4 regions of the Streptomyces sp. NPDC048111 genome follow, and region 3 is predicted to be linked to each of the others. Evidence: riboswitches for the same ligand, from Rfam matches in the RefSeq annotation. Region 3 holds a riboswitch; each other region holds the start of a gene.
The links. Region 3 has a riboswitch for cobalamin ahead of ACGF3I_RS28245 (cobalamin biosynthesis protein). Riboswitches for the same ligand answer to the same signal wherever they lie in the genome.

Region 1 (7,467 bases), on a different contig from region 3:
CCCTTCGGGCGGCGACCCCGCTCGTGCGGCGGCGTCGGCCGCCCGGGTCCCCGGCGTACTGACGGCGACCGCGCCGCAGGGCGCGGCCTGGCGGCACGCGGGGTCCGCGCTGGTCGCCGTGGTGCCGTCCGAGGAGCCGATGTCGGCCCCCGGGCGCCGAGTGCTGGCGGACGTACGCGCGGCGGCGCAGGCCGCGGGGGCGGCGGCCGGCGGCTCGGGGGCGCCCGAACTCGATCTGGTCCAGGGCGTGTACCGCGCCGTTCCGGCCGCGCTCGCGGTCATGGCGCTGCTCGCGTTCGCCGTGACCGCCCGGCTGCGGTCCGCGCGGACGGCCGTGCGCGCGGCGCTGTGCGGACTCCTCGCGCCGGTCGCGGTGAGCGGGCTCCTGGTGGTGGTCTGGCAGTACGGGGGCGGCGCCCGGCTCCTCGGCGGGGTGGGCGCGACGGGGGCGGTGACCGGGTGGGTGCCGCTGGTGGCGGGGGCGTTCGCCTTCCTGGACGCGGTCGACCGCGTCGCGTCGTCGCGTTCCGGGGAGGGCCGCCGGGAGCGCTCCGGGCTCGGCGCCGGGCCCCTGGTCGCCCTGCCGCTTCTGGCCATCGGGCTCGGCCCCCAGGTCGAACTCGCGCTGCTCGTCACGGCACTCGGGGGTGCGGCGGTGCTGTCGTCCGGGCTGCTCCGGGGCACGGCAGCACGGTCCGTGAGGGCACGACGAAACGGCCGCGCGAAGTACACAGAACCCACCACAAGTGCCCTTCCGGCCACACCGGCGTCATCTTATTGGTCTAGACCTAGATCACCCCGCCGCCATACGATCCCCCTGGCCGAACCATCGGACCACGCACAGTGACATGACGGCATACGCGAACCTGGGGGAACCCGCATGCTTGAGGCACTCGGAATCCAGCAGTCCACAGAGATCGTCTACCGGCTCCTGCTGGAGCAACCCGGCTACGGAGTACCCGAGTTGGCCGAGCAGTTGGGGTGGCCCGAGGGCGAGGTGAGGGTGGCGCTCGCCCACCTCGCCGACCTCAGGCTGGTCCTCATGGACGAGTCCTCGGACGGCGTCGCCCCGTTCAACCCCGATGTCGGGTTCGCCTTCCTGCTCTCCCGCGCCGAGGCCGAACTCACCAAGCGCAGACACCAGATGGAGCGGGCCGAGCAGGCGGTGGCCGCGATCCTGGCCAAGTTCAGCGAGGGCGGCACCTTCCGGCACGACGTGGTCGACCGGATCCACGGGGTGGACGCGGTGCGCGAACGCCTGGAGGACCTGGCCGGCAGCGCCCGCGCCGAGTGCCTCTCCCTTTTGCCCGGCGGGGCCCAGCTGCCCGACACCATGGACGCGAGCCAGCCCCTGGACGAGCTGGCGCTCGAACGCGGGGTGAAGATCCGCAGCATCTACCAGGAGAGCTTCCGCAACGACCCGCCCACCCTGGAGTACGTGCGCTGGTACTGCGACCTCGGCGGCGAGGCCCGTACCGTGCCGATCGTGCCGATGCTGATGGTGATCGTCGACCGCAGCGCGGCGCTCGTCCCGGTGGACCCGGGCGACGCCCGGGCCGGCGCCCTCGAAGTGCGCAGCCGGGGACTGGTCAACGCGCTGGTCGTCCTCTTCGACCACCTGTGGGAATCGGGGACCCCGTTCGGGGAGGCGCCGCGGCGCAACGAGCACGATCTCTCGCCGCAGGAGCGGGAGTTGATCCTGCTCCTCGGCATCGGCTGCACGGACGACGTGGCCGCCCGGCGGCTCGGGATCTCGCTGCGCACGGTGCGCCGCATGAGTTCGGACCTGATGTCGCGCCTGGGCGCCCGCAGCCGCTTCGAGGCGGGGGTCCGCGCGGCCAAGGAGGGCTGGCTCTGACCTGGTGACGGGGGGTGCGCCGGGGAACCCGGTGCGTCCGGAATCCGGACGGGGGTTCCCTTGGCCGAGACTGTCCCCTAGATTTCCTGCGCATTACCAAGTGATCCAACGCACAGGTGATCCCGAGGGGACGGAGCCACCCAATGCCGGAATCGACAGAAGTGAGGAGACCGGTGGTCACGCCCTTGCGCGTGGTCATCGCGCTCTGCCTGATCGCGCCCTTCGTGGCGATGCTGTGGGTGAGCTCGTACGCCAAGACGGACCCGGTGCTCGGTGGCATCCCGTTCTTCTACTGGTACCAGATGCTCTGGGTGCTCATCTCGACCGCGCTCACCATGGTCGCGTACAAGCTCTGGCAGCACGACCAGCGTTCGCGCACCGCGTCCGGCTCGCGCGCCTCCGACGACACCAAGGGGGGTGCGTCCAAGTGAAGGACGGTGTGAACGGCGTCGCGCTCGGCGTCTTCATCTTCTTCTTCCTGGCCGTCACGGTCATCGGCTTCATGGCGGCCCGCTGGCGCAAGGCCGAGAACGAGGCCAGCCTCGACGAATGGGGCCTGGGCGGGCGGTCGTTCGGCACCTGGGTCACCTGGTTCCTGCTCGGCGGCGACCTCTACACCGCGTACACCTTCGTCGCGGTGCCCGCGGCGATCTACGCGGCGGGCGCGGCCGGGTTCTTCGCGGTGCCCTACACGATCCTGGTGTATCCGCTGATCTTCACCTTCCTGCCGCGCCTGTGGTCGGTCTCGCACAAGCACGGCTACGTCACCACCTCGGACTTCGTGCGCGGCCGGTTCGGCTCCAAGGGCCTCTCGCTCGCGGTCGCCATCACCGGCATCCTCGCCACGATGCCCTACATCGCGCTCCAACTGGTCGGCATCCAGGCCGTGTTGGACGTCATGGGCGTGGGCGGCGAGTCCGGCAACTGGTTCGTCAAGGACCTGCCGCTGCTCATCGCCTTCGCGGTGCTCGCCGCGTACACCTACTCCTCCGGGCTGCGCGCGCCCGCGCTGATCGCGTTCGTGAAGGACGGGCTGATCTACCTCGTCATCGCGGTGGCGGTCATCTACATCCCGATCAAGCTGGGCGGCTTCGACGCCATCTTCAGCGCGGCGCAGCACAAGTTCGCGACGCCGAACCCGGCGACGGGCAAGCCGACCGGGGCGCTCGTGCCCGGCGAAGCGGGCCAGTGGACCTACGCCACCCTCGCGCTCGGCTCGGCGCTGGCGCTGTTCATGTACCCGCACTCGATCACGGCGACGCTCTCCTCGCGCAGCCGCAACGTGATCCGCCGCAACACCACGATCCTGCCGCTGTACTCGCTGATGCTGGGCCTGCTCGCCCTGCTCGGCTTCATGGCCATCGCCGCGGGCGTCAAGGTCACCAACGGCCAGCTGGCCATCCCGCAGCTCTTCGAGGACATGTTCCCCGACTGGTTCGCGGGCGTCGCCTTCGCGGCGATCGGCATCGGCGCGCTGGTCCCGGCGGCGATCATGTCGATCGCGGCCGCGAACCTCTTCACCCGCAACATCTACAAGGACTTCCTCAAGCCGGACGCGACGCCGTCCCAGGAGGCCAAGGTCTCCAAGCTGGTCTCGCTGGTGGTGAAGGTGGGCGCGCTCGTCTTCGTCCTGACGATGGACAAGACGGTCGCGATCAACTTCCAGCTGCTCGGCGGCATCTGGATCCTGCAGACCTTCCCGGCGCTCGTCGGCGGACTGTTCACCCGCTGGTTCCACCGCTGGGCGCTGCTCGCCGGCTGGGCGGTCGGCATGGTGTACGGCACGCTCGCCGCGTACGGGGTGGCCTCGCCCAGCCAGAAGCACTTCGGCGGCTCCTCCAAGGAGATCCCGGGCATCGGCGAGATCGGCTACATCGGCCTCACGGCGTTCGTCCTGAACGTGGTGGTCACCGTGGTCCTGACCTTCGTCCTGCGCGCCGTGAAGGCCCCCGACGGCATCGACGAGACCTCGCCCCAGGACTACACGGCGGACGCCGGCGACCCGGGCGTCGCCACGGAGCTGCCCCCGGCGACGGCGGGCACGGCGCACTGAGTTCTGCTGTCGACACACGAAAGGGCCGCCGCACCTGCGGAGGTGCGGCGGCCCTTTCGTGTGCACCGATCAGCGCACCCAGTCCTTGAGCCGCTCGGTCTGGAGGGTGATGCCGACGGGGTCAGGGAGCGCAATGTCCGTGCCGTACGGCACGATGTGGACACTCTCGTACCGACGGCCGTTGGGCTGGCTGTAGACGGAGACCTCGCATTTGGCCCGGTCGATGAGCAGGTATACAGGGATGCCGGTCTCCGCGTAGGCGCGTGGCTTCTCGACGTGGTCCCGCCGGTGGGTGTCGGAGTCCCACGAAGTCACCTCGACCACCATGAGGACGGCTTCGGGTTCCACCCAGTCGCCCTGACCGACGAAGGCATCGGATGGCGCGAGCGCCCCGTCCGGGATCGCCCGCCCCGCCCGGTACTGCTGAGCCTTGATCCCCTGCCCCGGATGCAACCACAGCTCCGGTCGATGCTGTACGCAGATGCGCGTGAGCCACTGGATGATGCGCCCGTGGTCACCGTCCGGCATGGCCTTGCTCCTCACGATCCCGTCGATGAACTCCAGGCGCGTTCCCTCCATCTCCCGGGACGCCATACGCGCAAGGGCCTCGAAATCCTCGGTCGGCATGTGGGGCCGGTCAGTCGCCACGGTCACGGTGGATCGCCTCCTTCAGCGCTCTGTCACCGACGATAGCGGAGCCCTACGACAATCAGCGGTAGACCGACGGACGACACAACATGTGGGGGGCGCCGTCCATGGCGCCCCCCACATGTATGCTCGTGCTCGCTGTCGCCGCAGGGGAATCCGGTGTGAATCCGGAACTGTCCCGCAACGGTATGACCCGTACCCCTTTGTACGGGCCGAGTCCGAAGACCTGCCGATGGCGCATCCGGTTCGTCCGATCCGGGTGCCAGACGTCCGGGCCTCGCGGTTGGGCCGGTGGACGACGCGCTGCGGGCTGCCCCGACGCGCGCCGACGCCCTCCCGCGCGGGCCCCGTGCCGAGCGAGGGAGTGCCCCCACGTGACCATCGCCCCAGCGGATCCCGCTTCAGCGATCACCGATGAGCTCGCGGATGCCCCCGGGACCGCGCTGCTGCGGACCCTGACGGAGCTGACCGCCGACCTCGCGGACACCGACCCGGGCCGGGTCGCCGCAGCGGCGCTGCGGGGCCGCAACGCCCGCTCCGGCGAGGCCGAGTTGCGTGAACTGGCCACCGAGGCGGCCGCGGGGCTCATCTCCGAGGACCCGGCCTACTCGCGCCTCGCCGCCCGGCTCCTGACGATCACCATCGCCGAAGAGGCCGCCTCCCAGGGCGCGGTGTCGTTCTCCTCCTCGGTCGGGGTCGGCCACCGCGAGGGCCTGATCGCCGACCGCACCGCCGATTTCGTGCGCGCCCACGGCGCCCGTCTCGACGCGCTGCTCGACGCCGCCCTCGCCGACGGCGCGGACGACCGCTTCGGCTACTTCGGCCTGCGCACCCTCTTCTCGCGCTACCTGCTGCGCCACCCGATCACCCGCAAGGTCGTCGAGACCCCGCAGCACTTCATGCTGCGGGTGGCCTGCGGCCTCGCCGAGGACGAGTCGGTGCGCGCGCTGGACGACGTGGCGTCCCTGTACGGCCTGATGAGCCGCCTGGACTACCTGCCGTCCTCCCCCACGCTCTTCAACTCCGGCACCCGGCACCCCCAGATGTCGTCCTGCTACCTGCTGGACTCGCCGCTCGACGAGCTCGACTCGATCTACGACCGCTACCACCAGGTGGCCCGCCTGTCCAAGCACGCGGGCGGCATCGGCCTCTCGTACTCCCGCATCCGCGGCCGCGGTTCGCTGATCCGGGGCACCAACGGCCACTCCAACGGCATCGTCCCGTTCCTCAAGACGCTGGACGCCTCGGTGGCCGCGGTCAACCAGGGCGGCCGGCGCAAGGGCGCGGCCGCGGTGTACCTGGAGACCTGGCACTCCGACATCGAGGAGTTCCTGGAGCTGCGCGACAACACCGGTGAGGACCAGCGCCGTACGCACAACCTGAACCTCGCGCACTGGATCCCCGACGAGTTCATGCGCCGGGTCGACGCCGACGGCACCTGGTCGCTGTTCTCGCCGGCCGACGTGCCCGAGCTGGTCGACCTGTGGGGCGAGGAGTTCGACGCCGCCTACCGCAGGGCCGAGGAGGCGGGGCTGGCCCGCAAGACCATGCCGGCCCGTGACCTGTACGGCCGCATGATGCGCACCCTCGCCCAGACCGGCAACGGCTGGATGACGTTCAAGGACGCCTCCAACCGCACCGCCAACCAGACGGCGGAGCCCGGCCACACGGTCCACTCCTCCAACCTGTGCACCGAGATCCTGGAGGTGACCGACGACGGCGAGACGGCCGTGTGCAACCTCGGCTCGGTCAACCTCGGCGCGTTCGTCGACACCGCCTCCCACGACATCGACTGGGAGCGCCTGGACGAGGCCGTCCGCACCGCGGTGACCTTCCTCGACCGGGTCGTGGACATCAACTTCTACCCGACCGAGCAGGCCGGCCGCTCCAACGCCCGGTGGCGCCCGGTGGGCCTGGGTGCGATGGGCCTCCAGGACGTCTTCTTCAAGCTGCGGCTGCCCTTCGACTCCGCCGAGGCGAAGGCCCTGTCCACCAGGCTGTCCGAGCGGATCATGCTGACCGCGTACGAGGCCTCCACCGACCTCGCCGAGAGGTCCGGCCCACTCCCGGCGTGGGACAAGACCCGCACCGCGCGCGGGGTACTGCACCCCGACCACTACGACGTCGAGCTGACCTGGCCGGAGCGGTGGGCCGCCCTGCGCGAGCGCATCGCCAAGGTCGGCCTGCGCAACTCGCTGCTCCTCGCCATCGCCCCGACCGCGACCATCGCCTCCATCGCCGGCGTCTACGAGTGCATCGAGCCGCAGGTCTCCAACCTGTTCAAGCGCGAGACGCTGAGCGGTGAATTCCTCCAGGTGAACGGCTACTTGGTGGAGGAGCTCAAGAACCTCGGCGTGTGGGACGCGCAGTCCCGCGAGGCGCTGCGCGAGGCCAGCGGCTCGGTGCAGGACTTCAACTGGATCCCGGCCGACGTGCGCGCCCTGTACCGCACGGCGTGGGAGATTCCGCAGCGCGCCCTGATCGACATGGCCGCCGCCCGCACCCCCTTCCTCGACCAGTCGCAGTCGCTGAACCTGTTCCTGGAGACGCCCACCATCGGCAAGCTGTCGTCGATGTACGCGTACGCCTGGAAGCAGGGCCTGAAGACGACGTACTACCTGCGCTCCCGCCCGGCGACCCGCATCGCCCGCGCCGCCCAGGCCGCCACGATCCCCGTCCAGCAGGCGGCCCCCGACGCCGACGCGATGGCCTGCTCCCTGGAAAACCCCGAGTCCTGCGAGGCCTGCCAGTAATGACCACCGAGAACAAGAACCTGCTCGACCCGGGCTTCGAACTGACGCTGCGTCCCATGCGCTACCCGGACTTCTACGAGCGCTACCGGGACGCGATCAAGAACACCTGGACCGTGGAGGAGGTCGACCTCCACTCCGACGTCGCCGACCTCGCG
Region 2 (7,467 bases), on a different contig from region 3:
ACTGGCCGGAGCGGCCGGGCTGCGGGCGCTGCTCGGGATCGTGGTGGCGAACATCTCCGGCCGGCTCTCGCCCCGGATCTCCCGCGAGGCCGAGATGCAGATGCTGGCCGCCGCCGTACGGGCCGAGCTGTCGGCGTACGACGAGCCGGGGTTCAACGACAAGCGCGAGGCCGCCGACCGGGGCGCCGAGGTGGCCCAGCAGCTCCTGACCGACTCGCAGGACCTGATGGCGTGCCTGGCCTCGCTCGTCGCGGCGGCCGGCGTGGTGACCGTACTGCACCCGGCCCTGCTGCCGCTGCTGCTGCTCGCCGCGCTCCCCCAGGGCATCGCCGGCGTACGGGCCGCGCGGGTGCACTACGAGGCGTCGCGGGCGATGAGCGCCGAGCGGCGCACCCTGAGCCTGCTGCGCTGGTTCGTGATCGACAAGGACACCGCCGACCAGCTGCGGGCCGGCACGATGGCCGACTTCCTGCTCGAACGCTACCGGGCCATCGGACGCCGGGTGGACGCCGCGACCGACCGGGCCGCTCACCAGGGCGCCCGCTACTCGGTGCTCGGCGCGCTGGCGGGCGGGCTCGCCGCGGGCGTGGTGTGGGCGGCGCTGGCCTGGCTGCTCGGCTCGGGACGGATGTCGGTGGCCTCGGCCGGCACCGCGGTGTTCGCGCTGCGTACCGTGTCCTCCTCGCTGCACGGCGCCGTCGGCTACGGCACCCGGCTGTTCCGCACCGGCCTCTACCTGGACGACTGGGCGGAGTTCATCGAGGAGGCCGGCGGCCACCGGATGGCGCGCGGCACCCTCGCCCCGCCCCCGCCCGAGGTGGTGCGGGCCGAGTCGCTCACGTACCGCTATCCCGGCAGCGAGCGGCCCGCCCTGGAGAAGGTCACGCTCCAGGTGCGCAGGGGCGAGGTGCTCGCGCTCGTGGGGGAGAACGGGTCGGGCAAGACCACCCTCAGCAAGCTGCTCACCGGGCTCTACCTGCCGAGCGAGGGCGCCGTGACCTGGGACGGCGTCGCGCTGGAGGAGTGCGATCCGCTCGCCCTGTGGCGCCGGACGGCCGTGGTGCCGCAGGACTTCGCGCACTGGCCGATGTCCGCCCGTGACAACATCACGCTCGGCCAGCCGCACGGCGGCGACGCGGCGGTGACCCGGGCGGCCGTCGCCTCCGGCGCCGCGGAGGTCGTCGACGGGCTCCGCAGCGGACTCGACACGCTGCTCGCGCGGGAGTGGTTCGGGGGCGTGGAGCTGTCCGGCGGGCAGTGGCAGCGGATCGCCATCGCCCGCGCCTTCCACCGGCCCGCCGGTCTGCTCGTGATGGACGAGCCGACGAGCGCCCTGGACGCCCGCGCCGAGCACCGCATCTTCACCGGCCTGCGGGCCGTCGCCCGCGACCGTGCGGTGGTCCTGGTGACCCACCGCCTGGCCAACGTCGCCGTCGCGGACCGCATCGTGGTGCTCGACCACGGCCGGGTCGTCCAGGAGGGCACCTTCCCCCAACTCGTCGCGCGGGAGGGCCTGTTCAGGGAGCTGTGGCTGCTGCAGAACGACCGGGGCACGAACGGGGCGAACGGCACGGGCAGCACGAGCGGCGCGGGCGGCGCGGGCGGCACGGGCGGCACGAACGGCACCGGCTGAGCCCGGGGCACCCGGTGCTCAGCCCCGCCCCGCCCCGGGGCACCCCGCGCTCACACCCGTCCCGCCGCCCACTTCTGCTCGACGTTCCCCAGCCGCCAGTACGCCAGCGCCGCCGCCCACACCACCACGAAAAGACCGACGATCACGAAGCCGACGTTGTCCAGGTCAAGGGCCGCGATCCAGCCGCTCACCGGGTCGGTGAGGTCGAACTTCTCGTGCATCACGCCGACGAGTTCGATGGTGCCGATGAAGAAGGCCACCGCGATCGACAGGCCGGTGATGGTGAGGTTGTAGTAAACCTTGCGGACCGGGTTGGAGAACGCCCACTGGTAGGCGAAGTTCATGAACGTGCCGTCGAGCGTGTCGAACAGGCTCATCCCCGCCGCGAACAGCAGCGGCAGGCACAGGATCGCGTACCAGGGCAGTCCGGCGGCGGCGCCCGTGCCGGCCATCACCATCAGGGTGACCTCGGTCGCGGTGTCGAAGCCGAGACCGAAGAGGAAGCCGAGCGGGAACATCTGGCCGGGCCGCGAGATGGACTTGGTGAAGCGGCCGAGGACGCGGTTCATGAACCCTCGTGAGTCCAGGTGCGCTTCGAGCTCCTTCTCGTCGTACGCTCCCGAGCGCATCGCACGGAACACCTTCAGGATGCCGAACAGGGCGACCAGGTTGAGCGCGGCGATGAGGTAGAGGAAGGAGCCGGACGCGGTGGTTCCGACGATGCCGAGCACCTGGTGGGCGCGGGAGTCCTCGTCCATCAGGGTGCCCGCGAGCTGGGCGCCCCCGGCGACGAGGCCGGCCATGACGACGACCACGCTGGAGTGGCCGAGCGCGAACCAGAAGCCGACGGAGACCGGCCGCTTGCCGTCGGCCATCAGCTTGCGGGTGGTGTTGTCGATGGCCGCTATGTGGTCGGCGTCGAAGGCGTGCCGCATACCGAGGGTGTACGCGGTGATGCCGAGTCCGATGCCGTACGTCTTGGTGCCCACCGCGTAGTGCGCGGGGGCGACGAGCAGGAACAGGACGCCGAAGGCGACGACGTGGAGGGCGGCTATCACCGCGAGGAGGACGGCGGTGCGGAGGGTGTCCTCGCGTCGCCAGCGGAAGGAGGGCACGGCGAGGGTGCCCGGGTCGGGGGACGTGCGAACGGGCAGGGTCATGCGGGTCACGCTCCAGCACCTCGTGGATCACTTCGTGAGATGCCGCGGCCGGTCTCCTGGCTGACGGGTGGGTGCCGTCGTCCCGGCCTTCCCGGTCAGGTGGATCCTGGCCAGTGGCGCGCTGGGGGACGACCGCTCCCCGGAACCCCGGGAAACCCGATCACAGTGGCGAGGGCCGCTCCGGTTTCGCACCGGTCTTCCCGAACACCACGGCCAGCCCACCCTAGACGCAGGGGAGTTGCCCGCACAGCTGCACAGCTGTGCAGGTATCGAAGATCACACATCACCGCCTCCCGCCCTCGCGCGGGCACGGGGAACGGCGGGAGGAAGCGGGCGGGAACCGCGGGAGGAAGCGGGCACGGACCGCACCCGGCCGGGAACCGGGGGCGGGCCCTGGAAGGATGGCCGCATGCATCTCGTCCCCGCCGACCGCGCAGGCCACCGCACCATCGACGGCCACCGGGTCTGCGAAGCCATCGCGGCCATCGGCGCCCCGGACCGGGTGCGGGCCTGGGCCGACCGGTTCGCCCTGCTCGCCGACGCCAACCGGCTCGCCCTGCTGCTCGCCCTGCACCGGGCGGGCCCGCTCGCCGTCTCCGACCTGGCGGTGGCCACCGGCATGCGCGACCCCGCCGTCTCGCAGGCGCTGCGGCTGCTGCGGGCGGCCGGGACGGTGGCCGGCGAGAAGGAGGGCCGGGTGGTGCGCTACCGCATCGTCGACGGAGCGACGGCGCGGCTGCTCGACGAGTACGGCGAGCAGGGCGGGTCGGACACATGGGACGCGCTGGACGAATAGGGCAACTGCCCCAAGTGGTTTGTCGGCAACGTCAGTTGAGGTAACCCCGGGAAGAGTTGGTCAGGGGCGTACCGCGGACGCGACGGCCCGGCCGGGGCCGGACCGCCGCTCGGCACTCCTCCTCACCCGGCGACGGACGCGAAGCCGCGCCCCGCCCGGCTCAGCGGCCGTCGTAGATGAGCGCACGCACCATGCGGCACGTCGCTTCCGAGGGCGGGTGGACGCCGATCAGCGCGGCCACCGCGCGTATCGCCCGGTCCGGCGCCTGCTCGGGCCGGTAGACGCCCGTGTCGAGCAGGGCGATGGCCAGGCGCATGGCCTTCAGACGCCGGTTGTGGGACTCGTACCACGCGCGCGGACGCCCGGCGGGCAGCGGCACCTTTCGCAGGGGCTGGAGGGACAGCTGTTTCGGGGCGTGCGAGGTGAGTACGGCAGCGGTCATGGGCATCCTCCTGGGCAGTCGGGAACCCTCACTTACTGCTTCGATTTTACTGGGGGGCACTGACAATCGCCCCTGGCCAGACCGGCTTTGGGGAGCGGGCCCGGGTACCCTGGCGGCCATGGAGATCTGGATCAACCCGGCCTGCTCGAAGTGCCGCAGCGCGGTGGACCTGCTGGACGCGGAGGGCGCCCGGTACACGGTGCGCCGCTATCTGGAGGACGTGCCCTCGCCCGACGAGATCCGCGCCGTGCTCGACCGGCTCGGCCTCGAACCGTGGGACATCACGCGTACACAGGAGGCCGACGCCAAGGAGCTCGGGGTCAAGGACTGGCCGCGGGACGCGGACGCCCGCGAGCGCTGGATCTCCGCGCTCGCCGAGCACCCCAAGCTGATCCAGCGCCCGATCATCACGGCGGACGACGGCACGGCGCTGGTGGCCCGCAGCGAAGAGGCCGTCCGCGACGCACTGTCCCGCTGAGGCGGGGCGGGGCTGGGGGGCTCGGCTGGGGGTGCGGCCCGGGGCGGCGGGGTGCGGTCCTGCCCGGGCCGCCCGGTACCGGCCGCCCGCACCGGCCCCCGCCGGCCCCGCCCCTCAGCGGCCCCGGCCCCGCCCCAACTGCGCCTCCGCGTCCGCCAGAAGCTCGGTCACCCGGGCGCCGAACCGGGCGTCGCACGGGTGCGGCACCCCCGTGCGGGCCGCTTCGAGCAGGGCGTCGATGGCGCTCGCGAACGCGTCGAGCGCACCGCCCCAGCCCGGCATGACCTCGTGGCCCGCCTCGCCCAGGAGCGACACCTCGACGCCCGCGGCGGCCGGCGGCGCGGTGAAACTCAGGTCGGCCGTGCTCGACGCGCCCGAGGCGTGCCGCAGGACCAGGTGGGCGGTGTCGCCCGGGCCCGCCGCGGCCGTCAGGCCGGTGACCTCGCCGAGCACGCCGGTCAGGACGGCCAGCGCGTGCGGGCCGACGTCCCAGAGCGCGCCCTTGTCGCCGCGCCAGGGCGAGGCCGCGTAGGGGCTGCGCTCGGCGCCCGGGGTGAACAGCGACCCGTACCAGCGGGCGTGGCCGGTGAACCAGCCGCCGGCGGCGGCCTGTCGGGCCACCCAGGCCGCGGTCTCCTCGGCGAAGCGCAGCGTGAAGAAGACGACGGAGGCGACACCGGCGCGCTCGGCCGCGTCCGCCACCTCGTGGGCGCCGGCCACCGTGGTGGCGACCGGCTTGTCCAGGAGCAGCTGGCAGCCCGCCGCGGCGGCGCGCACCGCGAGCGGGGCCTGGACGTCCGGCGGCAGGGCGAACGCGACCGCGTCGCAGTCCGCGAACAGCGCGTCCGCGTCCTCGTAGACCGCCACCCCGTGCTCGCGCGCGATCACCGCCGCCGCCTCCGGCCGCCTGCCCCACACCCCTGCGAACGCGACGCCCGGATGCCTGGCGAGCGCGGGGGCGTGGGTGGCCGCGGCCCAGGGGCCGGTGCCGAGGAGACCTATGCGAGGGGTGCTGGCGGTGTGGGTCATGGGACCAGTGTGCCCCGAGTGACGTACGGGGGCGCCGACGGCGGGACGGGGCCCGCGACGTATACGAACCGCCGAGACCTCCGGTGCCGTTCTCGGACGATCCGCACAGGAACGGGCCTCCGGGCCGCTTCCCGCGGCCCCAGGTAACACCGGGTTCACATACGGGCAACGGACGGGAAATCCCGGGGTGTGAGGCTGCGGGGCATACAGCAGCGCCGCAGCGTGGCAGCGCGCAGCACTCCCAGCTCCCGCAGCTCCCCGCAAAGGATGGCTTCCGTGACGTACAAGGCCGAGTACATCTGGATCGACGGCACCGAGCCGACCGCCAAGCTCCGTTCCAAGACGAAGATCATGGCCGGTTCGCCCGTCGCCGCCGAAGAGCTGCCCGTCTGGGGCTTCGACGGGTCCAGCACCAACCAGGCCGAGGGCCACGCATCGGACCGCGTCCTGAAGCCGGTCTTCTCCTGCCCGGACCCGATCCGCGGCGGTGCGAACGTCCTGGTGCTGTGCGAGGTCTTCGACATCGACGGCACGCCCCACGCCTCCAACACCCGTGCGCTGCTGCGCCCGGTGGCCGAGCGGTTCGCCGGCCAGGAGGCGATCTTCGGCATCGAGCAGGAGTACACCTTCTTCGACGGCGCCCGCCCGCTCGGCTTCCCCGTGGGCGGCTTCCCGGCCGCGCAGGGCGGCTACTACTGCGGCGTCGGCGCGGACGAGATCTTCGGCCGCGAGATCGTCGAGAAGCACCTCGACCACTGCCTGGCCGCGGGTCTGAGCATCTCCGGCATCAACGCCGAGGTCATGCCGGGCCAGTGGGAGTTCCAGGTCGGCCCGGTGGGCCCCCTCGAGGTCTCCGACCAGCTGTGGATCGCGCGCTGGCTGCTCTACCGCACCGCCGAGGACTTCAACGTCTCGGCCACCCTGGACCCCAAGCCGGTCAAGGGCGACTGGAACGGCGCGGGCGCGCACACCAACTTCTCCACGAAGGCGATGCGCGAGGGCTACGACGCGATCATCACCGCGTGCGAGGCGCTCGGCGAGGGCTCCAAGCCGATGGACCACGTCAAGAACTACGGCGCGGGCATCGACGACCGCCTGACCGGTCTGCACGAGACGGCGCCCTGGGACCAGTACAAGTACGGCGTCTCGGACCGCGGCGCCTCGGTGCGCATCCCCTGGCAGGTCGAGGTGGACAAGAAGGGGTACATCGAGGACCGGCGTCCCAACGCCAACGTCGACCCGTACGTGGTGACCCGCCTCATCGTCGACACCTGCTGCACCGGTCTGGAAAAGGCCGGCCAGGTCTGATCCGGAGCCCCAACTTCCGCAAGGGCGCCCGCCGTTGCCCGGCGGGCGCCCTTCGGCATGCCGGCGCCGGGGCGGGGGCGGATTCCGGTCACGCTGCGCCAGGAGTCCGTACCAGTCCGTGGGAGGGGGCTGCTGCGCCGGACGGATCGTCTGGTTGAATGGGGACATGACCAGCCTCCAGAGCCCCGCGACAGGTCGCACCGACCTCGAGCCGTTCTGGCCGTCCCGTCAGGACCACGACTTCGACCGGGTGTGTTGCCGCGCGACGAACGCGCCGGCCCTCTAACGCCTCGATCCACTCCAGGCCTTCGGCCCGCGCGCCACGACGTACGTCCCCGACGACTTCCTCGCGCGAAAGAGCTGACCCCTCATGGCGAACACCCGTACCCTCCCGACGCCCGACGCCACCACCCCCCTGCCCCTGGGCCGCAACCGGCTGCGAGCCGTGGACCGCGACGAGGTGGCCCGGCCGGCCGCCCCCCGCGTCGTCGACTTCCTGCCGCCGGGCGCCACCTGGCTGCCCGCCCCGCAGCACACCCTGCCCGCCGTGCCGGGCCGCCCCGCGATGGTGGGCTACCTGGTCCTGGTCCCCGCCGACCAGCAGCCCCCGCTGCTCGCCGC
Region 3 (7,467 bases):
GGGTCGGGCCGGGGGCCGTAGGGCACCTCGCAGCGTTCCTCGCGCAGTTCGGCGACGCGCTGCTCCAGCAGGTCGAGCAGGGCCGGCACGAGGACCGGCCCGTTGGAGAGCTGGAGGAGCGAGAGCACCTGGGGGACGGCCTCGACGACTTCGGCGACCGCGGTCGGGGCGATGTCCCCGGGTGCGGGATGCACGAGCGACCAGGCGTCGAACAGGGCGACCCAGCCCCGCAGGACGGCCGCGTCGTCGCGGTCCCAGGCGCGCAGCCGCCAGCCGGGCCGCACCGTCGCGCCGTGCAGCTCGACGAGCCCGGCGAGCCGGGCCCGGTCCCAGCCGGCCCGCACCTGAGCGGTCGTCAGTCCCAGTGCGGCGGCGGCCCGTTCGGCGACCGGTGCGGGCAGCGGGCCGGGCCTGCCGGGGCCGGGCGCGGCGCCGCGGGTGCGCTCGGCGTCGGTCCAGCGGGCGACGCGCACGGCGTCGGCGAGCACCGCTCTGGCCTGGCGGGCCAGTTCGGCGGCGGCCGGGGTGCCGGCGGGTGGCCGGGGTGCCGGCCGGGTGCGCCGGTCGGTCACGGCCCTGCGTGCGGTGGCGAGGGGCCGGGCTTGCGTCGGGTGCGGAGCGCGGACAAGCCGCAGTCTGGAGTCGCGCGGCAACTTCTCTTCAGGCTTCCGGGACGTCACGCATGCAGTCTTCCCGGTCACTGGCCGAAAGCCCAAACGGAAGGGTTCGCCCGCCCCGCGCCCGGCGGGCCCCGCGACGTCCGGGCCCGGCGGCCCGTCCCGCGGAGGGATGCGGTCCGCTTCCCGTCCCGAGGCCCAAGCGGAACGGGCCGCGACGGCCCGGGCCGCTTCGCGCCGCCCTCTCGGGGGCCGGGCACCGCACCGCGCGACGCACCCGCGGCGGTGACGTCCGCAGGTACAAGCGGAACCGGCCGCGACCGGCCGCGCCGCGCGGGCCCGGTCACATGAGCGGGGTGAGGAAGCGCCGCAGGGTCTCTTCGTAGCCGGTCGGGTCCGCGTTCCACATCGCGGCGTGCGGCGCGCTGCGCACCGGGTGCAGGGTGACCAGTTCCGGTCGCCGCGCGGCCAGTTCGCGCGAGGGTCCCCAGGGCGCGACGGTGTCGTCGGGGCCGTGGAAGACCAGCGTGGGCACCCGCGGGGTCACCGCGGCGGCGGTCTCGTGGCGGCGGTCGCCGTGCACGCCGGTACGGCCCTGGGCCGCGCGGACCGCGAGCGGCAGCAGCGGGCCCGGGGTGCGGCGGGCCGCGGCCAGGGCCTTGACGGTGAACTCCCAGTCCAGGACCGGCGAGTCGAGCACGAGGCCGCTGACGCGTTCGCGCAGTGCGGAGCGGTCGGCGGCGCGCAGCGCCATGGTGGCGCCGGTGGACCAGCCGTGCAGGATGACGCGCTGGGCGCCCGAGCGCACGGCGTAGCGGATCGCGGCGTCGAGGTCGCGCCATTCGGAGTCACCGAGGTGGCCGAGCCCGTCCTGCGGCCGCGGCGCTCCCTCGTCGCCGCGGTAGGCGAGGGAGAGCACCGTGAGCCGCTGGCGGCGCAGGAACTCCAGCAGGTTCAGGGGGTGTTCGCGGGTCGTGCCGAGGCCGTGCACGGCGATCACCCAGGTGGGACGTTCACCGGGGACCAACCAGGCGGGCAGCGGCCCCAGTTCGGCCGCGATCTCGACGTTCCGGTAGGGGATGCCGAGGGCGGTCTCGGGGGTGCCGCGGTGCAGCTGGGGGGTGAGCCACACGCGGTCCCCCGCGGCCGGGGCGCCGCAGGTGACCCGCTCCAGGCGGCGCACCACGGTGTCGGCGGTGTGCGGGGCGCTCTCCAGCACCTCCCCCACGACGGCGTGGACACCGTCGCCCTCCAGGCCGTACGTCCCCGGGCGCAGCGCGGCGAGCGAGCGGGTCAGGGTGATGCGGCCGGGGGCCGTGGCGTGCACGGTCAGGCGGGGGCCGGTGGGCAGCGGGCGGCCGGGCGGCGCCTTGAGCGCGGCGTCGCTGGCGTGGCGTCCGGCGACGACCGCTGCCGCGCCGACGCCGAGGAGTGTGGTGACGGCCGCTGCCGTCTTCGTCGCGAGGCGCACGGGTCCAGTGTCGGGGTGCGGGGCGCCCGGTGCCAGTGGGCGGGGCCATCGGAGCGGCGGGCCCCGGTCGCGGGGCTCCCGCCGACGGGTTCCCGGCCCGGCGGCCCGGGCCCGCCCGGGCCGCCGGGCAAGGCGAGGGGGGCGGCTCCCGTCTCAGGGCTGCCCGTACCCCCGCAGCTTCTCGGCGACTTCGTCGAGCTGGTCCCGGCTGAGCAGGGACGGGGTACGGCCGGGCACGGCGGCGGCGGTGAGCCACAGGCGGCACATCCACTCCAGCTGGGCGGTCCGGTCGTAGGCCTGGCCGAGGGAGGCGCCGTAGGTGACGGTGCCGTGGTTCTGCAGCAGGCATCCGGTGCGGTCCTCCAGGGCCCGCAGCAGGTGCGCGGCCAGCTCCTCGCTGCCGTACAGGGCGTACGGGGCGACGCGGACCGGGCCGCCGAGCGCGGCCGCCATGTAGTGCACCAGCGGCAGTTCGGACACCAGCGTCGAGACGGCGGTGGCGTGCACGGCGTGGGTGTGCACGACGGCCCGGGCGTCGGTGTGCCGGTAGACGGCGAGGTGCAGGGGGATCTCGCTGGTGGGCCGCAGGGTGCCGAGCACCTGGCGCCCTTCGAGGTCGACGGCGACCGTGTCGGCGGGCCCGAGCCGGTCGTAGGGGACGCCGGTCGGGGTGACGAGGACGAGGTCGCCGACCCGGACCGACACATTGCCCGAGGTGCCGACGACCAGTCCCTCCGCGGCCGTGCGGCGCGCGGTGTCGATGAGTTCGGCCCATGCCGCGGCCGTCGCCGCCCCGTTGTCGCTCATGCGGGCGATCCTGCCAGGCGCAGGCCGTCCGGGCGCCGTCCGGCCGGTGGACGTCCACTAGCCTCGGGGGGATTTGTTCCATACACCGCTGTTTCAGGGGGAATTGATGGCTCGCGACCGTGTTCGCCCGCTGCGTCGCGCGGGGGCGCGGGCCGTGCTCGCGGGATCGCTCGCCGCGGCGGCCCTCGGCTGCGCGGCGCTGGCGGCGCAGCCCGCCGCCTCGGCCGCGGCCCGGCCCGCCGGGCACGACGTCTCCTCCCACCAGGGCGCCGTCGACTGGGCGGCGGCCAGGAGCCGGGGCGCGTCCTTCGTCTATGTGAAGGCGACCGAGTCGACGACGTACCGCAATCCCTACTTCGGGCAGCAGTACGACGGCGCCCGGCGGGCCGGGCTGCTGCGGGGCGCCTACCACTTCGCGGTCCCGGGGCAGTCGTCGGGCCGGGCGCAGGCCGAGTACTTCGTGCGCAACGGGGGCGGCTGGTCGGCCGACGGCCACACGCTGCCGCCCGCGGTGGACCTGGAGCACAACCCGTACGCCAAGGACGCCAAGGACGGCAGCCGCGACCGGTGCTACGGCCTGGGGCCCGCCGCGATGACGGCCTGGATCGCCGCCTTCAGCGACGAGGTGCGGCTGCGCACCGGCCGCCGGCCGGTGATCTACACGACCACCTCGTGGTGGGACGCGTGCACGGGCCGCAGCCGGGCGTTCGGCGCGACCCACGCCCTGTGGCTCGCCCGGTACGCGCCGGCGCCGGGCCCGCTGCCCGCGGGCTGGTCGTACTGGACGCTGTGGCAGCACCAGGACGGCCGCGGAACCCTGCCGGGTGACCAGAATCTCTTCAATGGGAGTTTTGAGCAGTTGCGGCGGTTCGCGACCGGGCGCTGACCGGCCCGGCGGGCAGCCCCCACGGCCCCGCGCGGCGGCCCGGCGGGTCCGGCCCCGAGCGGCCCGCGCGGCCCGCGCGGCCCGCCGGGAACGAGAAGGGGCGACGGTCACCGATGCGCCCGTCCCAGTTCATCTTCCGTTCACCCAGGTTGCTTACGTTCGTCCCGCCACTGACGTCGAACGATTGCCTGGGTAAATGGAACACATCACGCTGCTGCTCGCGATCGTGATCGTGACAGCTCTCGTGTTCGATTTCACGAACGGTTTCCATGACACCGCCAACGCGATGGCCACCACCATCTCGACCGGCGCCCTGAAGCCCAAGACGGCGGTCGCCATGTCCGCCGCGCTCAACCTGGTCGGCGCGTTCCTGTCGGTGGAGGTCGCCAAGACGATCTCCGGCGGGATCATCGACGAGAAGGGGATCCGCACCGAAGTCATCTTCGCGGCCCTGGTCGGTGCCATCCTGTGGAACCTTCTGACCTGGCTGCTCGGGCTGCCCTCCAGTTCCTCGCACGCGCTGTTCGGCGGCCTCATCGGCGCCGCGGTCATGTCGGCCGGCTGGTCGTCCGTCAACGGCTCGACCGTCGTCACCAAGGTGCTGCTCCCCGCGGTCGCCGCCCCCGTCGTCGCGGGCATCGCCGCGATGCTGGCCACCCGGCTCACCTACCGGATCAACCGCAACACCGACGAGAAGGCCACCGCCAAGGGATACCGGGCCGGCCAGATCGCCTCGGCCGGACTCGTCTCGCTCGCCCACGGCACCAACGACGCCCAGAAGACGATGGGCATCATCACCCTCGCCCTGGTCACCGCGGGCGTGCTGCACCCGGGCGCGAACCCCCCGCTGTGGGTCATCGTCTCGGCCGGTCTGGCCATCGCGATGGGCACCTACCTCGGCGGCTGGCGCATCATCCGCACCCTGGGCAAGGGCCTGACCGAGCTGCGCCCGCCGCAGGGCTTCGCCGCCCAGACCGGCGCCGCCACCGTCATCCTCGCCTCCTCGCACATCGGCTTCTCGCTCTCCACCACCCAGGTCTGCTCGGGCTCCGTCATGGGCGCGGGCCTCGGCCGCAAGGGCGGGGTGGTCCGCTGGTCCACGGCGAGCCGGATGGCCGTCGCCTGGATCCTGACGCTGCCGGCCGCCGGACTGGTCGGCGCGGGCGCGGAGTTCCTCACCCAGCAGGGCACCTGGGGCATCGCCGCCGTCGCGGTCCTGCTGATCGCGGGCTCGGGCACCATCTGGAAGCTGTCGCGCCGCGAGCCGGTCGACGCGCACAACGTCACCGCCGACGAGGCCCCCGCGGCCGAGCCCGCCGGTGTCATCACCACCGCGATCGCCGCGGTCACCCCGCCGCCCACCGGCCTGGCCGTCGCGTCGACCGAGCTGCGGGCCACCATCCAGGCCCCGGCCCCCGTCGACCCGCCCACCCCGGCCGCGGTCTGACCCCGGAACTCCGCTCACCCAAGGAATCCTCATGCACATCGACTGGGCAGCTCTCGGCTCCGTCTTCGGCGTCAGCCTCGCGGTGACCGTCGGCCTCGTGGGCCTGTTCACCCTCGGCATCGTCGGCCTCACCAAGCGGGAGGCCGCGGCGTCCGGCACCGCGGGCAACGCCGCCGTGGCCCGCGCCGGGGCGTACACCTGCTTCGCGCTCTGCGCGGCGGCCGTGGCGTACGGGATCCATCTGATCGTCGCCTGACACGCGCACCGCACCGCGCACCACCGCAACCGCCCTTGGGCCCCGGCCCGAGGGCGGTTCGCCGTGACGCCGCACACTCTCTCGCGCCGCAGGTCAACAGCAAGTTGACGGGTGTTCTCACAGCGTGGTGGACTGCACCGGCCAGCTACGGCGGCAGAAGAGGAAGCCGGTGCGAATCCGGCGCGGTCCCGCCACTGTCACCGGGGAGTCGTCCCCGCGAGCCAGGAACTCTCACCGCCGGTCACGTCGAACCAGGGCGCGGACACCCTGAGTGAGGACACACCGCCATGCGCTCCTGCCCGTCAAGACCTTCCGGCCCCCTCCGCGACGCCCGGGCGCGCTGACGATGCGGGCCGATCGCGTCTTCGTCCACGGCGTCACCGCCGGACTCCTCGGCGACCTCCTGTTCGGCGATCCGCGCCGCGGCCATCCCGTCGCCGCCTTCGGCCGGGCCGCCGGCGCCGTCGAGCGCCTCCTGTGGCGCGACCACCGCGGCTGGGGCGCCCTGCACACCCTGGTGTGCGCGGGCGGCGCCACGGGCGCCGCCGCCCTCGCCCGTCGTGCCGTGCGCGGCAGGCCGCTCGCCGCCGCCGCGCTGACCGCCGCCGCCACCTGGACGGTGGTCGGCGGCACCTCGCTGGGCCGCGAGGCACGCGCCATCGGCGGCGCGCTGGCCGCCGGCGACGTCGAGGTGGCCCGCGAGCGCCTGCCGCACCTGTGCGGCCGCGACCCGCAGTCCCTCGACGCCGACGGCGTCGCGCGCGCGGTCGTCGAATCCGTCGCCGAGAACACCTCGGACGCGGTCGTCGGCGCCCTGGTGTGGGGCGCGCTCGCGGGCGTGCCGGGCCTGGTGGGCTTCCGCGCGGTCAACACCCTGGACGCGATGGTCGGGCACAAATCGCCCCGCCACCGCCGGTACGGCTGGGCCTCGGCCCGCCTGGACGACGTGGCGGGCTGGCCGGGCGCCCGCCTCACCGCCGTCCTGGCGGCGCTGGCCGGCCCGGACACCCGGGGCGCGCTACGCGCCTGGCGCTCCGACGCCGGCCGGCATCCGAGCCCCAACGCGGGCCCGGTGGAAGCCTCGTTCGCCGGGGCCCTCGGCGTGCGCCTGGGCGGCACGCTCTCCTACGCGGGGCGCGTCGAGCACCGGCCGGTCCTGAACGCACCGGGGCGGGCGGTCGGCGTCGCGGACATCGAACGGGCGGTGCGGCTCTCGCGCACGGTGGGCTGGCTGACGCTGGCCACCGCCGTCGCGGCGCGGGCCGCTGTGAGGAAGGGACGTACATGGGTGGCGGGCTGCTGATCGCCGGCACGACCTCGGACGCGGGCAAGAGCGTCGTCACGGCCGGGATCTGCCGCTGGCTGGTGCGCCAGGGCGTCAAGGTCGCGCCCTTCAAGGGGCAGAACATGTCGCTCAACTCGTTCGTGACGCGCGAGGGCGCGGAGATCGGCCGGGCCCAGGCGATGCAGGCGCAGGCGTCCCGGGTGGAGCCGACCGCGCTGATGAACCCGGTGCTGCTCAAGCCCGGCAGCGACCGCTCCAGCCAGGTCGTCCTGATGGGCAGACCGGTGGGCGAGCTGAGCGCCCGCGGCTACCACGGCGGACGCCAGCAGGCGCTGCTCGGCACCGTCCTCGACTGCCTGGCCGAACTGCGGGACACCTATGACGCGGTGATCTGCGAGGGGGCGGGCAGCCCGGCCGAGATCAACCTGCGGCGCACCGACATCGTCAACATGGGCATCGCCCGGGCCGCGCGGCTGCCCGTGGTGGTGGTCGGCGACATCGACCGCGGCGGCGTGTTCGCCTCGTTCTTCGGGACCACGGCCCTGCTGAGCCCCGAGGACCAGGCGCTGGTCGCGGGGTACGTCGTCAACAAGTTCCGCGGCGACGTGACGCTCCTCGAACCCGGCATCGAGATGCTGCGCGGTCTCACCGGACGGCACACCTACGGGATCCTCCCCTACGCCCACGGGCTCGGGATC
Region 4 (7,467 bases), on a different contig from region 3:
GGCCGTTGGGTCATCCAGGACCCCGAACACGGCTACTACGACGGCCTCACCGGATCCGAACTGCGTTGGAACGAAGGCCACTTCATTCCGGCCGCCGGCCCCGACGGGCGACCGCGCATCACCCCGCCGTTCAAGCGCCCCCGAGCAGCCGACGGACAGCAGCTGGTGCTGTCGCTGCGCACCATCCACCCCGCCACCGACCAACTCGTCCTCGGGGGAGCCCTGGAATGCGCCTGGCAGCTGCTCACCGGCGCCATGCCCGCCGGATGGTCCACCGCGGAGCCCGTCAACCTGCCCTGGTCACGCGGCCAGTTGACGGCTCTGGCCCGCGACAGGGCACGAAGCTCGACCCCCACCTGGCTCGTCGTGGTCGGCGCTCCCGAGAGACCGGCCATCGCCACCATCCGCATCGCCCACACCCGCGCCGGCATCGAGGAACACATCACCCTGGCCCTCGGCCACACCGCCGGCCGGCGCCCTCCCCTGGACGTGCTGCCGAAACTGGCGGAAGCCCTCGCCGAACGGCACGAACTCGCCACGATGGTCACCGAGCTGCGCCCAGCCCGAGCCGACCTGACGGCGCCGGCACACTACGAACCGCCGTCCGCCCCCATCTCGTTCACCCTCGGTCCCCGTGCCACGGCGGACCTCGGCCTCGACCGCACGCGCCGCGCCCTGGCCGACCTGGCCCCCGTGCCACTCGGCCCAGCTGCCCGCCCGGCCCTGCACATCACGTTGGGCGACAGCACCGATCCCTCCGCCTGGCGGAGCTTGCACCGGATCGGCGAGTACTTGAACGGCGGCCGCGACTAGGTTCGTCTCGTCAAGGTCGCTGATCCGGCGTTCTCGTAGAGACGTCTGCGTTCGGGCGGAAGTGGGCGCCAGCTGGGCCGCGCGGTGACGCCGGCGTGGCCCGTAGGGTGGTCTGATGTTCGACCGTTTGGAGATCAAGGTTCTGCCGCCGGGCCCCCGGTTCCCTGCCCAGGTGCGGTTCTGGGTCAACGGCGAGGACGTGGTCGAGGAAGCGGTCGGCGAAGGCGGCCGCGGACCGTACGCGACTGATGCGCTGCCGGTCGGCGGTCCCAGCCCTCTCCGGGCGACCGCCGAGGCGCGCCGCATCGAGCTTGGGGAACCCGATTGCACCGGTGGCTGCTGCGGCTTCCTGACCGTGGTCGTGCAGCGGTTCGGAGAGATCGTGCAGTGGTCGGACTGGGAGGCTCCGTGGGCGGCTCACACTTCCATGCCGCACCCTCCGCCGGAGCTCCACTTCGACGCGGATCGGTATGACGCCGAAGTGGCTCGCGCCGAGGCGGACCGCGGATGGCAGGTGCATCGATAGCCCAGCACGGCGCCCCCGCCCGGCTGTTGACGCTTCTCGGGCCTGCATCCCTTGTCGACGTGGACTCTCAGCAGGTGCTGGCCGTTCTCGTGAACAGAGCCATGCCGCGGATCGTCGGCCGAGACACCGGCGGCGGGGCTCCCCCGGACCGGGGACAGTCTCCGTCAACAACGAACCGCCGAAGCCCCGGCAGGCGGAGCAGTGAACTCGTCGCAAGGCCCGATCTGCCGGCCGCGGCAACCTGTGCCGCGGACGGCAGATCGGCCTGAGGTGTCAGGACGGGGACGACTCGCCGCGGACGGTACGGGCGGCGGCCACGAGGTTCTCCAGGGAGGCGCGGGTCTCCGGCCAGCCGCGGGTCTTCAGGCCGCAGTCGGGGTTGACCCAGAGCCGGTCGGCGGGGATCGCCTCAAGTCCCTTACGGAGCAGGGCCGTTGCCTCCTCCGTGGAGGGGATGCGAGGGGAGTGGATGTCCCAGACGCCCGGACCCGCCCCGCGCGGGTAGCCGTGGGCGGCGAGTTCGCGGGCGACCTGCATGTGGGAGCGGGCCGCCTCCAGGCTGATGACGTCGGCGTCGAGGTCGTCGATGGCCTGGACGATGTCGCCGAACTCGGCGTAGCACATATGGGTGTGGATCTGGGTGTCCGGCCGTACGCCGCCGGTCGTGAGGCGGAACGCCTCGGTCGCCCAGGCCAGGTACGCGGCGCGGTCGGCGGCCCGCAGCGGCAGCGTCTCGCGAAGGGCGGGCTCGTCGACCTGGATGACCGACGTGCCCGCGGCCTCCAGGTCGTCCACCTCGTCGCGCAGTGCGAGGGCGACCTGCCGGGCGGTGTCGGCGAGGGACTGGTCGTCGCGGACGAAGGACCAGGCGAGCATGGTGACGGGCCCGGTGAGCATGCCCTTGACCGGCCGGTGCGTGAGGGACTGCGCGTACGAGGTCCAGCGCACCGTCATCGGGGCGGGGCGGGAGATGTCGCCGGCCAGGATCGGCGGCCGGACGTAGCGGCTGCCGTACGACTGGACCCACCCGTGCTCCGTGGCGAGGTAGCCGTCGAGCCGCTCCGCGAAGTACTGCACCATGTCGTTGCGTTCGGGCTCCCCATGGACCAGGACGTCGATCCCGATCTTCTCCTGGCAGGAGATCACCTCACGGATCTCGGCCTCGATGCGCTGCTCGTAGTCCGCCGAGTCGATCCGGCCCGCCCGCAGGTCGGCGCGGGCGGTGCGCACCTCCGTGGTCTGCGGGAAGGAGCCGATCGTGGTCGTCGGGAGCAGGGGCAGACCGAGGCGGGCCCGCTGCGCGGCGGCACGCTCGGCGTAGGGCCGCGAGCGGCGGGAGCCGGCCCCGGTGACGGCCTCGGTGCGGGCCCGCACGGCCAGGACGTGGGTGAGGGGGGAGGCGGCACGGGAGGCGAGAACGGCGCGGTTGGCCGCGAGTTCCCCGGCGATCGCGCCGGTCCCCTGCGACAGGCCCCTCGCCAACGTGGTGATCTCGGCGGTCTTCTGCCGGGCGAAGGCGAGCCAGCGCAGGATCTGCGGATCGATCCCCTTCTCGGCGGCGGCGTCGAGCGGGACGTGCAGGAGCGAGCACGAGGCGCTGACGTCGACCCGGTCTGCGAGGCCGAGGAGAGTGCCGAGGGTGGCGAGGGACTTCTCCAGGTTGTTGACCCAGATGTTGCGGCCGTCGACGACGCCGGCGACCAGACGCTTGCCGGGGAGCCCGCCGACCGAGGCGAGCGCGTCGAGGTTGGCGGCGGCCGGTCCGGTGAAGTCGACGGCGAGGCCCTCGACCGGCGCCTTGGCGAGGACGGGCAGGGCGTCACCGAGCCGGTCGAAGTAGGAAGCGACGAGGATCCTCGGCCGTCCGGTGAGTGCGCCGAGATCGCGGTAGGCGCGTGCGACGGCGTTGAGTTCGGCCGGCGTACGGTCCTGGGCCAGGGCGGGCTCGTCGAGCTGGACCCACTGGGCGCCGGCGGCGCGCAGGTCGGCGAGGACCTCGGCGTACACGGGAAGGAGCCGGTCGAGCAGGGTCAGCGGACCGAAGCCGGCGGACACCCCCGGGGCGGGCTTGGCGAGCAGCAGATAGGTCACCGGTCCGACCAGCACCGGCCGGGGCGCGAGGCCGAACGCGAGGGCCTCACGCAGCTCGGCGACCTGCTGGGTGGAGTCGGCCGTGAAGACGGTGTCCGGGCCGAGTTCCGGAACGAGGTAGTGGTAGTTGGTGTCGAACCACTTCGTCATCTCCAGCGGAGCGGTGTCCTGTGTGCCCCGCGCCATGGCGAAGTACCCGGCGAGCGGGTCCGCGGCGACGGCGGCCCGGTGCCGTTCCGGAATCGCGCCGACCATGACGGTGGTGTCGAGGACATGGTCGTAGAGCGAGAAGTCACCGGTGGGCACCTCGTGCACACCGGCGTCGGCGAGCTGCTGCCAGTGGGTGCGGCGCAGTCGGACGGCGCCGGCCCGCAGCGTGTCGGCGGTGACGCGGCCCTTCCAGTAGCCCTCGATCGCCTTCTTGAGTTCCCGGCCCTGTCCCTGCCGGGGGTAGCCGTACACGGTGGCCCGTGCTGCCGCGGCTGCGGACTTCGTGGTCACGGAGATCTCCTTCGCGAGATGAATCCCTGAGATCCCGGCGACGGGACGAGAGCGCGAAGGGGTGACGGACCGGACGGTACGAACGTGCGCCTCACGGCACGGTCTTCCGCCTGGTATGTACGCCGACCCGCCCACGAGGTCACCGGGATGTCCGCGCGCGGAATCGTCCGCGTACGGGCAACGGGCAGGTCTTCGGACTCGCGGGCACGCCCTCCTCGTGGAGGCCTCCTACTGGCCGTCGCTTCCCGGGCCCGGCACGGACCCAGTGCGTATGACGGCGGTCGTTCCCGCTCACCGCTGCGGGGCAGTCCCGGATTTCCACCGGGTTCCCTCTTACGACGCCTCCCGCCTGGCGGACGGGGCGAACCAGCTGCGCGGCCAGCCTACGCCAGCGGGGGCACGACCTGCCGTTGCCGGCCGGAGGCTGCCGAGCGAGCTGGGCTGGACGCTGCGCGTTCGAAGCCCGGCCGCGCACAGCAGGGCGGCGCCGGACTGGTCGAGGGCCTGAGTGACCGCCGCGCTCCGCGGTCGGGGGCGCGTCCACTTCGGGGCGCCGAGTCCTTATGACGCACGCGGTCCGTGCACCGTGGCCTGCCCCCTCACCCCACGGACCCGCTGACCATCCCCCAGAACAAGCCACCCTCCCCAGCCGAGATCATCCGGCCCTCCGCCCTCCGATCTACGATGCGAAACGTATTCGTCGCGCACATCGCACCCGATCAGAGAGCGAACCTCCCATGACCACCACGCCAGTTGCCGTCCCCCACGACAAGCGCGTCGTCATCGTCACCGGTGCCGGGTCCGGCATCGGGGAGGCCGCGGCTCGGTTGTTGGGCGAGGGGGGACACTCCGTCGTCGCCGGCGGGCGGCGCGTCGAGCCGTTGCGGCGGCTCGAGCGGGAGACCGGGGCGCTCGCGCATCCCGGCGACGTCGGCACCCCCGAGGCCGCCGAGGGCATCGTGCGTGCCGCCCTCGACACCTACGGCCGCCTCGACGGCGTCGTGCTCAACGCCGGTATCGGGCGCGGCGGAACCGTCGGCGACATGTCCCTCGACGACTGGGACGAGGTGATGCGCACCAACGTCACCGGCCCGCTGCTGCTCCTGCGCGCCGCCCTGCCGCACCTCGTCGAGTCCCGCGGCGCGGTCGTCTCCGTCGCCTCGGTCTCCGCGCTGCGCAACGGCCGCGGCAACGCCCCGTACGCCGTCTCCAAGTCCGCCCTGATGCAGCTGGGCCGGTCCGTCGCGGTCGACTACGCGCACCTCGGCGTCCGCTCCAACATCGTGTGCCCCAGCTGGGTGCGCAGCGAAATGGCCGACCGGCGCATGAACCGGTTCGCCGAGGAGGCGGGGCTCGGGGACGGCGGCGCCGAGGCCGCCTACGCCGAGGCCACCCGGCTGCTGCCCATGGGCCGGCCCGCCGAGGCGCGCGAAGTCGCCGAGGCCATCGCCTGGTTGCTCTCCCCGGCCTCCTCCTACGTCAACGGCGCCGTGCTCACCATCGACGGCGGCGCCACCGCCCTCGACCCGGGCACCCTCGCCTTCGACTTCCGGATCACCCCGCGCGACGGGGCCGACTCCGCGCTCTGAGTCGGCGGGTGCGGCACCGAGTGGGGACGTTTTCGTGTGCGGGCCCCCCGTGTGCGGGTCGCGGGTCATCCTGGGGGACGGGGCCGACCGACCTGTGCTCTGCCCGGGCGGCCTGGCGGACGGGGCCGGCCGACCCGTGCTCTGCCCGGGAGGGGACGTCTTCGAGTGCGGCCCCCGTGTGCGGGCCGCGGGCCACCCTGCCGGACGGGGGTGGCTCCGCGCTCCGATCCGGCGGGCACGTCTTCGAGTGCGGGCCCTCGCGTACACGGGCTCGCACATCAACCCCGCGCGACAAAGCCGGCCCCGGGCTCCAACCCGGCCCGAGCCGCCCCGCGTCAGCGCCCCCGCGCCGGGCTCGCCGATCACCCCGTGCGACACCGCCGAGGGCACGCCCGTCCCCTCAACCCTCCACCCCCGACGACCCCCCACCCCCCGACACATACGGCCAGATCCGCGCGATCGCCAGCAGGGTCACCGTGCTGCCCCGGTCGACCCCGGGCAGGGGGCGCGGCGGGGACGGGGGTGCGCCCGCGAGTTTGGCGCGGCGGGCCGCGGCCAGGGCGCCCGCCAGGGCCACCGCCGTCAGCCGGTCCCCGTGCAGGCCCGCGTGCCGGGCCCTCAGGAGCGCCTGCTCGTAGGCGTCCGGGCCGACGTACTGCTGGAGCTCCAGCATCGCGTCGTACGTCTCGATGGTCTGGCGGTGCGCCTGGAGGGACAGCGGGGAGCGCGGGCGCAGCACGTCCTGGACCCGGGTGCGCTGCGGCTTCGTCAACGTCACCTGGGGCACCGCGACCACCAGATCGCGCCACAGCGGCCACAGCCGCCAGGTCGTGCGCAGGTCCGACACCGCCCGCGCGCAGGCCGTGGCGGTGGGTACCAGCAGCGACGCCGCGCGGAAGAGCCCGTGCACGCTGATCACCAGCGACAGATAGGGGAGCGCGGCGGGCGTGTGGAAGCACATGTTGGCCAGGTAGCCCGTCCAGAAGACGAGGGCCAGGACGCTGCCCGCCGCGAACAGCCGCAGCGACCACACGAGATCACGGTCGTCGGCACGCCGGCCGAACCCCCGGCAGACGACGACCGCGACCGCGTCACCCGCCAGGTGCGCGCCGACGAGGATCAGCCAGTACAGGGTCGACGGATCGGCCGGGCCCTGGAGCGCGGCCCCGGGCCCCGCCCGGCCCCCGCCGAACCGGTCCAGCACCAGCAGCGCGCCCATCGCCGCCGCCAGGCCCGCGACCACCACGGTCCGGATCCGGCACGAACGGGTGGAGTCGACGACGAACAGCAGCACAAGACCGGCGCTGAGCACCCCAAGCACATTGCGGGTCAGCGACACCGCGTGGACGCCGGCCCCGGCCGCCACGAGCCACTCGACCACCCTCGGCTGGAACAGGGTGATGGCGACGGTCGCGGCGAGCACGGTCAGCCACAGCCCGCGCTGGGCGGGCCGGCGCAGCGCCGCGACCGCCCGCCACACCAGGGCCGCCCACAGCACCAGGACACTGAACAGGCCGACCTCGTCGGCCAGTTGACCCGCCATCGCCCGGCTCACACACGCCCGGCGACGGTCAGCCCGAGGAACGCGCCCAGCCGCCCCATCGGGCCCGCCAGACGGCTGGACTTCCCGGCGCTCTGGATCAGGCTGGCGATCATCTCGGCCTCCTGCTCCTCGCGCGTGGTGTAACTGCTGCGCCCCATCAGGCGCTTGACGAACTGCGGCGGGAGGTCGTCGTCAGGAGCCGCGGGCACCTCGCCGGCCCCGGCCGCCATGTCCCGGCGGTGGTCGCACAGCACATGGCCGATTTCATGCAGGACGATGTGCTCGCGGTGCAGCGGCGCGGTCCTCGCCTCGTAGAAGATGTAGTCGGCCGCGTCGGTGCCGAGCCACAGTCCGCAGACCCCGCTCAGCGCGGCCTCCTCCGGCAGCTCCCGCAGCACCAGGCG

Region 1: it holds a riboswitch for cobalamin, as region 3 does, so the genes downstream of both, ACGF3I_RS13790 (ribonucleoside-diphosphate reductase subunit alpha) here and ACGF3I_RS28245 (cobalamin biosynthesis protein) in region 3, are expected to answer to the same signal.
Region 2: it holds a riboswitch for cobalamin, as region 3 does, so the genes downstream of both, ACGF3I_RS17675 (HoxN/HupN/NixA family nickel/cobalt transporter) here and ACGF3I_RS28245 (cobalamin biosynthesis protein) in region 3, are expected to answer to the same signal.
Region 4: it holds a riboswitch for cobalamin, as region 3 does, so the genes downstream of both, metE (5-methyltetrahydropteroyltriglutamate--homocysteine S-methyltransferase) here and ACGF3I_RS28245 (cobalamin biosynthesis protein) in region 3, are expected to answer to the same signal.

Annotation. Positions count from the first base shown of each region.
Region 1 covers NZ_JBIDBD010000006.1:121,418-128,884, forward strand. The annotation lists gene ACGF3I_RS13765 (MMPL family transporter) at 1-847, shown strand, start outside; gene ACGF3I_RS13770 (LuxR family transcriptional regulator) at 881-1,858, shown strand; gene ACGF3I_RS13775 (DUF3311 domain-containing protein) at 2,002-2,289, shown strand; gene mctP (monocarboxylate uptake permease MctP) at 2,286-3,911, shown strand; gene ACGF3I_RS13785 (Uma2 family endonuclease) at 3,981-4,565, opposite strand; cobalamin riboswitch at 4,664-4,808, shown strand; gene ACGF3I_RS13790 (ribonucleoside-diphosphate reductase subunit alpha) at 4,934-7,312, shown strand; gene ACGF3I_RS13795 (ribonucleotide-diphosphate reductase subunit beta) at 7,312-7,467, shown strand, end outside.
Region 2 covers NZ_JBIDBD010000009.1:87,026-94,492, reverse strand. The annotation lists gene ACGF3I_RS17680 (ABC transporter ATP-binding protein) at 1-1,633, shown strand, start outside; gene ACGF3I_RS17675 (HoxN/HupN/NixA family nickel/cobalt transporter) at 1,684-2,793, opposite strand; cobalamin riboswitch at 2,822-3,020, opposite strand; gene ACGF3I_RS17670 (ArsR/SmtB family transcription factor) at 3,203-3,589, shown strand; gene ACGF3I_RS17665 (hypothetical protein) at 3,750-4,031, opposite strand; gene ACGF3I_RS17660 (ArsC/Spx/MgsR family protein) at 4,150-4,509, shown strand; gene ACGF3I_RS17655 (Gfo/Idh/MocA family protein) at 4,624-5,538, opposite strand; gene glnII (glutamine synthetase) at 5,815-6,846, shown strand; gene ACGF3I_RS17645 (winged helix-turn-helix domain-containing protein) at 7,217-7,467, shown strand, end outside.
Region 3 covers NZ_JBIDBD010000025.1:30,114-37,580, reverse strand. The annotation lists gene ACGF3I_RS28275 (hypothetical protein) at 1-572, opposite strand, end outside; gene ACGF3I_RS28270 (alpha/beta hydrolase) at 961-2,088, opposite strand; gene ACGF3I_RS28265 (class II aldolase/adducin family protein) at 2,242-2,895, opposite strand; gene ACGF3I_RS28260 (lysozyme) at 3,002-3,781, shown strand; gene ACGF3I_RS28255 (anion permease) at 3,978-5,228, shown strand; gene ACGF3I_RS28250 (hypothetical protein) at 5,260-5,484, shown strand; cobalamin riboswitch at 5,595-5,736, shown strand; gene ACGF3I_RS28245 (cobalamin biosynthesis protein) at 5,831-6,787, shown strand; gene ACGF3I_RS28240 (cobyric acid synthase) at 6,769-7,467, shown strand, end outside.
Region 4 covers NZ_JBIDBD010000004.1:266,509-273,975, forward strand. The annotation lists gene ACGF3I_RS11205 (DUF6177 family protein) at 1-813, shown strand, start outside; gene ACGF3I_RS11210 (hypothetical protein) at 929-1,339, shown strand; gene metE (5-methyltetrahydropteroyltriglutamate--homocysteine S-methyltransferase) at 1,613-3,931, opposite strand; cobalamin riboswitch at 4,118-4,267, opposite strand; gene ACGF3I_RS11220 (SDR family NAD(P)-dependent oxidoreductase) at 4,669-5,520, shown strand; gene ACGF3I_RS11225 (MAB_1171c family putative transporter) at 5,921-7,063, opposite strand; gene ACGF3I_RS11230 (regulator component) at 7,072-7,467, opposite strand, start outside.